2 regions of the Virgibacillus dokdonensis genome follow, and region 2 is predicted to be linked to the other one. Evidence: a T-box and tRNA genes for the amino acid it is inferred to sense, from the RefSeq annotation. Region 2 holds a T-box; the other holds one or more tRNA genes.
What was found. The T-box of region 2 lies ahead of tyrS (tyrosine--tRNA ligase). A T-box ahead of a tRNA ligase gene usually reads a tRNA of that ligase, here a tRNA-Tyr.

Region 1 (3,398 bases), 150 kb from region 2:
TTGAGCATCTTCCTTTTGAACCCGATAATTAATTAAATGATATTCATCAAACTTAATGCCTGCCTGATCAAGCCATGACCGTTCAGTGGAACCATTATCTTCATAAAGAGACGGATTCGAGCTAACATAACAATTGATTTTCTATCAATGATATCTTCCTTTAAAACCTTTTTCAGATTCTCAGGAAAAAAGTTTCTAAACCAACCTAATTAATAATAAGTTTTCATAAGTACCCCCGTAGCAAAATGTAAATAATATTTATATCCTGCGTAAATCATTCTGTTTTCAATCCACCAACACAATATTCCCACTATTGCCTCGGAAAGCAATAATGGGCGCTTTCTTTTCCCGCGATAGCGCCCGATTGTGGTGTATGCCCTATGTCCCCCAGCAAGTTGTTCCCAAGATCAACTATTATCTAAGATGTTTTTCAAACCAGCCGCACGCCTCAAGTTTCATACTGTAAGTAAACTGATGATTAACAAAAGACATACTAAGTTTAAGTTTATCGAGATGATATAGACAAAATCGAAATATTAGTGCATACTTTATCTCCAATTTTGGGTATTTTTATATAGTAACACGTTTATTTTAAAAAGCAAATAATCTAAAATTTTTGTTGTTAATTCCCTTATTAAATTGATTTGGCGTGCCTGCCGCCCTGAATAGAAGATGTCAATCTGGTTCTTTGGGTGTCAAATATCGCACGTACTATGTTATATACAACGCAAAAAAAGACATCCCTACTAATAAATTCCGTAAGAATGTCGTCATATCGATCTTAATGATACCGGTGGTCGGGGTCGAACCGACACTCCCAAAAAGGGAACGGGATTTTGAGTCCCGCGCGTCTGCCAATTCCGCCACACCGGCATAGTATATTGGAGGCGGTAACCGGATTTGAACCGGTGATAAAGGTTTTGCAGACCTCTGCCTTACCACTTGGCTATACCGCCATCCTAAAAACAAAATTGGAGCGGAAGACGGGATTCGAACCCGCGACCCCCACCTTGGCAAGGTGGTGTTCTACCACTGAACTACTTCCGCTTCATGGCTGGGCCACCAGGATTCGAACCTGGGGTACACGGGATCAAAACCCGATGCCTTACCGCTTGGCTATGGCCCAATATACAAAAAGGGCGACCGGTGGGGATCGAACCCACGTGTGCCGGAGCCACAATCCGGTGCGTTAACCACTTCGCCACGGCCGCCATATGATTGGCAGGGGTAGTAGGAATCGAACCCACATCAAAGGTTTTGGAGACCTTCGTTTTACCATTAAACTATACCCCTAAATATGAAAATGGTGGAGGGGGAGAGATTCGAACTCCCGAACCCTGAGGGAGCGGATTTACAGTCCGCCGCGTTTAGCCACTTCGCTACCCCTCCACGATATGGAAACAAAAATGGTGGCTCGAGACGGAATCGAACCGCCGACACAGGGATTTTCAGTCCCTTGCTCTACCGACTGAGCTATCGAGCCATTTGTTTTATGTATGAAAGCAAAACTAGTTTAAAGTGGCGGTCCGGACGGGACTCGAACCCGCGACCTCCTGCGTGACAGGCAGGCATTCTAACCAACTGAACTACCGGACCAAAAAACTAACAAATATTGGTTGCGGGGACAGGATTTGAACCTGTGACCTTTGGGTTATGAGCCCAACGAGCTACCAGACTGCTCCACCCCGCGATATGAATGATATTTTCAAGAGCCTATAAAACAGTTTACTAAAACTAAATTAAAGTTTCAAGCATTTTCGAACTGGTGGAGGATGCAGGGCTCGAACCTGCGACCCCTTGCTTGTAAGGCAAGTGCTCTCCCAGCTGAGCTAATCCTCCTCAAATGGTGACCCGTACGGGATTCGAACCCGTGTTACCGCCGTGAAAGGGCGGTGTCTTAACCACTTGACCAACGGGCCAATTATGTATGTGACAGTTTATAGTGGCGGAGAGCGAGGGATTCGAACCCTCGAGGCCGCGGTAACGGCCTACACGATTTCCAATCGTGCTCCTTCGGCCACTCGGACAGCTCTCCATTGGCTCCACAGGTAGGATTCGAACCTACGACCGATCGGTTAACAGCCGATTGCTCTACCACTGAGCTACTGTGGAATAATACCAATTAGAATGACTATGCCTGGCGGCGTCCTACTCTTGCAGGGACAAAGTCCCAACTACCATCGGCGCTGGAGAGCTTAACTACTGTGTTCGGCATGGGAACAGGTGTGACCTCTCCGCCATTACTACCAGGCAAAGTTGCTATCTGTTATGTTGTGCTTCAAAGAGGCACAAATCTTATTATAATCGTTTTTGTGAAAAAATCAAGATCTTTGTTGAAAAAAGTCATTTTTTCCTTGTTACCTTGAAAACTAAATAAGAGATCATTCAACGTACATCTACCAAAAAGGTTAGTTAAGTCCTCGATCTATTAGTATTCGTCAGCTCCACGTGTCACCACGCTTCCACCTCGAACCTATCAACCTCATCATCTCTGAGGGATCTTACTCACTTATAGTGATGGGAAGTCTCATCTTGAGGGGGGCTTCATGCTTAGATGCTTTCAGCACTTATCCCTGCCACACGTAGCTACCCAGCTATGCTCCTGGCGGAACAACTGGTACACCAGCGGTGTGTCCATCCCGGTCCTCTCGTACTAAGGACAGCTCCTCTCAAACCTCCTGCGCCCACGATGGATAGGGACCGAACTGTCTCACGACGTTCTGAACCCAGCTCGCGTACCGCTTTAATGGGCGAACAGCCCAACCCTTGGGACCGACTACAGCCCCAGGATGCGATGAGCCGACATCGAGGTGCCAAACCTCCCCGTCGATGTGAACTCTTGGGGGAGATAAGCCTGTTATCCCCGGGGTAGCTTTTATCCGTTGAGCGATGGCCCTTCCATGCGGAACCACCGGATCACTAAGCCCGACTTTCGTCCCTGCTCGACTTGTAGGTCTCGCAGTCAAGCTCCCTTCTGCCTTTACACTCTGCGAATGATTTCCAACCATTCTGAGGGAACCTTTGGGCGCCTCCGTTACCTTTTGGGAGGCGACCGCCCCAGTCAAACTGCCCGCCTGACACTGTCTCCGGACCGGATTACGGCCCTGGGTTAGAAGGTTCGTACAGCCAGGGTGGTATCCCACGGTTGCCTCCACGTAAGCTAGCGCTCACGCTTCGATGGCTCCCACCTATCCTGTACAAGCTGTACCAACATTCAATATCAGGCTACAGTAAAGCTCCACGGGGTCTTTCCGTCCTGTCGCGGGTAATGCGCATCTTCACGCATAGTATAATTTCACCGGGTCTCTCGTTGAGACAGTGCCCAAGTCGTTGCACCTTTCGTGCGGGTCGGAACTTACCCGACAAGGAATTTCGCTACCTTAGGACCGTTATAGTTA
Region 2 (3,398 bases):
TTATCTTTTTTAGGTCTGTTTGCTTCTGGTACATCCAAAAGTACTGCTAAACCTTGTTCCATTTTTTCTACCATTCGATGACTATTATCCTCAGGTTGGATCACTTTTACATTTACATATAGATCATTAGTAACCCCTAAAGCTTTAGCCCACATTTCTAACCATTTATCACGTTTAATATAGTATCTTCCTTGAAAATAGCTTTTCATCGTTGGCAGCAAGACATGAATTTTTGGATGGAACCTATCATTTTGTTTAACTATATCCAGCATACGAAAATAACCTAATGTAGCTTGCTTTACACTTTTATACTTAAACAATCGATTAAATCCAATAAGCAAATTATCTAAGGATTGGTTAATATGCTCTTCTGCCACATTTTCTAAACCTACATCTAGTAATAACCAATTAACTGGTTTCTGTTCATTCACCTTCGTAATAATGTAATGATTTGTATATGCTAGTTCTAATGATCTTTTCCAAGAAGAAGGCATCCTGAAACATCCCTTTCATCCATCTGAATTCCTTTACTTAACAAAATATAATAAATGAAATCATCCTATTAAGTTTGTCATCTTTCAAAATGTTCCGTTTTATTGAGCGATGATATAGAAACATCTTCCCTAGAACCTGTTTAGAGTTTTGGGAAGATGTTTCTTCTTTTATCTATATATGCAGTGATTTTATTAGCCAACAAACTTCCTTTACAATAGAAGTAGGCTCTAAATGCATTAAGCTAATTTTACCAAGCTGTATTTTTTCTTCCCTTTACGAATAATAATAAACTTTCCATCGAATGCGTTTTCTGCTGTTACATCTGTATTAACATCGGTTATTCGTTCTCCATTCATGGAAATAGCTCCATTGTTAATATCTTCTCTCGCTTGGCGTTTAGATGGTTCGATACCTAACTCAACTAACCAGTCGACAATATTTTTTGTTTCTTTGGAAGCTTGAAAAGTAGGCATGTCTTTAAATCCTTGTTCAATTTCATCTGCTGTTAATGATTTAACATTTCCACTAAAAAGTGCTTCCGTAATTTTCAATGCTTGCGTTAATGCTTTTTCACCATGAACAAACTTTGTCATTTCTTTTGCTAACACTTTTTGCGCTTCACGTTTATGCGGTTCTGTTTTCACTTTATTCTCTAATTCATCAATTTCTTCTTTCGTTAAGAACGTAAAGAATTTCAGGTATTTTATCACGTCTTTATCATCTGCGTTAATCCAAAACTGGTAAAATTCGTATGGTGTCGTTTTTTCTGCGTCTAACCAAATTGCTCCACCAGCTGTTTTACCAAACTTTGTTCCATCTGCTTTTAATAAAAGTGGAATGGTTAGACCAAAGACTTTCGCATCCTGACCCTCTTTTTTACGTATGAGGTCTAATCCGCTTGTAATATTGCCCCATTGATCGCTACCACCAATTTGTAATTGTACATTTTCTTCTTTAAATAGGTGATGAAAGTCCATAGATTGTAAAATTTGGTAAGAGAACTCCGTGAACGAAATCCCACTATCTAATCGGCTAGCGACAATATCTTTTGCCAACATATTATTGACACTAAAATTTTTACCGTAATCACGTAAGAAATCCAATATACTTAAGTTATGTGTCCAATCGTAGTTGTTCACGATCCTAAGTTCACTATCACCATCGAAGAATAATTTCTTCATTTGCTTCGTTAGCTTATCAACATTATTTTGTACCTTCTCTAATGTTTGTAATTGCCGTTCTGTTTGGCGTCCACTAGGATCACCAATAGTCCCTGTCGCTCCTCCAATTAAAATAACCGGTTGATGACCGTGTAATTGAAAGCGTTTCATCATAATGAATGGAATTAAATGACCAATATGCATACTATCACCAGTTGGATCAACACCGCAATATAAAGAAATCTTTTTCTCTTCAATTAAATCTTTTAATCCTTCAGCATCTGTTTGTTGATTAATAGCTCCACGCCATTCTAACTCATCAATAAGATTCATGCTTTTCCACTCCTTTAGTATAGTTTCTTATATAAGCTTAAAAAATAAAAAACGCCCTATGTCATAAAGACATAGGGACGATTCTAACCGTGTTACCACCCAAATTGCATCAATAGTAATAATCGTAACTATTGATACCACTCTCAGCAATTATATCGTTTGCTAATCCGCTTAGTGTTAAGCTAAGATACTCCAAAGTGTAATTCACAAGATTGTTTGTACTAGGTCACATCACCCCTAGCTTTCTAAATAACAGTGACAAGCTTGCTACTAGGCTCCTTCATCGTATGCGTCGTATAAGATTAAAAATATTATAGTGAATAAAAATGTATTTGTCAACGTTTTTGTTTTTGTTTCATACGTACAAGAGACCTCGCTATTGTCTACATTTGATCAGAAAAATTGGACTTGACTCCAAGACTTGCCGATTATCGTTTTTCTTATACTTTTACGTGTAAACGCTTGTACTTTCCTAAAAAAGTAACAAATAATATAACCCTTCAAACTAAAAACAAACATTTGTTCATACGTTCACAAGTAAGTATATCATCATAACTCATTCTAAGCATAATATAAATAATTATCTTTGTCTATAATATGATACCATAATCATTTATATTTTCGTTTCATTTGGCAACCATTTAATGCTAATTCTGGATACTTTTCATTAACTCTCTATACTTTTCTTCATCCGACTGAAAAGAATATCATACATATTATTCCCATGATATAATGAACGTTTCGTACGAGAGATGGTTGCTGTACTTGCCCCTGTTTCATCTTCAATTTGACAATATGTGTTATCATTATAAAGCATTTTTGCTACTCTAAATCGTTGAAGCATTGCCTTTATTTCATTGACTGTACATAAATCATCAAAAAAACAATAACATTCTTCTATTGTTTGAAGTTCTAAAAACGCGCAAAAAAAATCATCTAATTCTTCTCCACGTATTTCATCTATAAGCATATTTTTTACCTCCGTTTATATCTTTACCAATATCATTAACACATCAAAGGATTAAAGAATGACTTCAAAAAAACTTGCCTTATCGTCAAACTCTTTATGGCGAAAAACACCTTCGTTTCACTTATAAAGCTTAACAGTTTATTCTTTCCTATGGTGTAAACCATTTCACGCTTTCAGCCTATTGATTAAAAGCAACAGTTTAGCAGCTTACAATACCATTTCAAAATGAATAATATTTCACTACATATCACCCATCATGGCTACCTATAATAAAGCCAAAGAAATTCCCCCATTTTAATTAGGTAAGATTAGAGTCAATTATGATGATTTAATAAAAGAAAACGACATTTAATTATAACACCATTTAGGGTATTTGGATTTATTTTAAGCATTAAAACACACTGGTAATTTTTTCTATATTTTATTTCTCATTTAACCTT

Region 1: it encodes a tRNA-Tyr, which carries the amino acid that the T-box ahead of tyrS (tyrosine--tRNA ligase) is inferred to sense. The anticodon was not compared.

What each region holds. Positions count from the first base shown of each region.
Region 1 is NZ_LT745763.1:857,183-860,580, reverse strand. Features, by position in the region: partial or broken gene B2C77_RS05795 (Type 1 glutamine amidotransferase-like domain-containing protein) at 1-176, opposite strand, end outside; tRNA gene B2C77_RS05790 (tRNA-Leu) at 789-873, opposite strand; tRNA gene B2C77_RS05785 (tRNA-Cys) at 883-956, opposite strand; tRNA gene B2C77_RS05780 (tRNA-Gly) at 973-1,047, opposite strand; tRNA gene B2C77_RS05775 (tRNA-Gln) at 1,052-1,126, opposite strand; tRNA gene B2C77_RS05770 (tRNA-His) at 1,139-1,211, opposite strand; tRNA gene B2C77_RS05765 (tRNA-Trp) at 1,220-1,293, opposite strand; tRNA gene B2C77_RS05760 (tRNA-Tyr) at 1,305-1,389, opposite strand; tRNA gene B2C77_RS05755 (tRNA-Phe) at 1,408-1,483, opposite strand; tRNA gene B2C77_RS05750 (tRNA-Asp) at 1,520-1,596, opposite strand; tRNA gene B2C77_RS05745 (tRNA-Met) at 1,614-1,690, opposite strand; tRNA gene B2C77_RS05740 (tRNA-Val) at 1,764-1,839, opposite strand; tRNA gene B2C77_RS05735 (tRNA-Glu) at 1,845-1,919, opposite strand; tRNA gene B2C77_RS05730 (tRNA-Ser) at 1,944-2,035, opposite strand; tRNA gene B2C77_RS05725 (tRNA-Asn) at 2,038-2,112, opposite strand; rRNA gene rrf (5S ribosomal RNA) at 2,136-2,251, opposite strand; rRNA gene B2C77_RS05715 (23S ribosomal RNA) at 2,409-3,398, opposite strand, start outside.
Region 2 is NZ_LT745763.1:712,144-715,541, reverse strand. Features, by position in the region: gene B2C77_RS05070 (protein rep) at 1-494, opposite strand, end outside; gene tyrS (tyrosine--tRNA ligase) at 732-1,988, opposite strand; T-box leader at 2,059-2,281, opposite strand; gene B2C77_RS05060 (YerC/YecD family TrpR-related protein) at 2,656-2,958, opposite strand.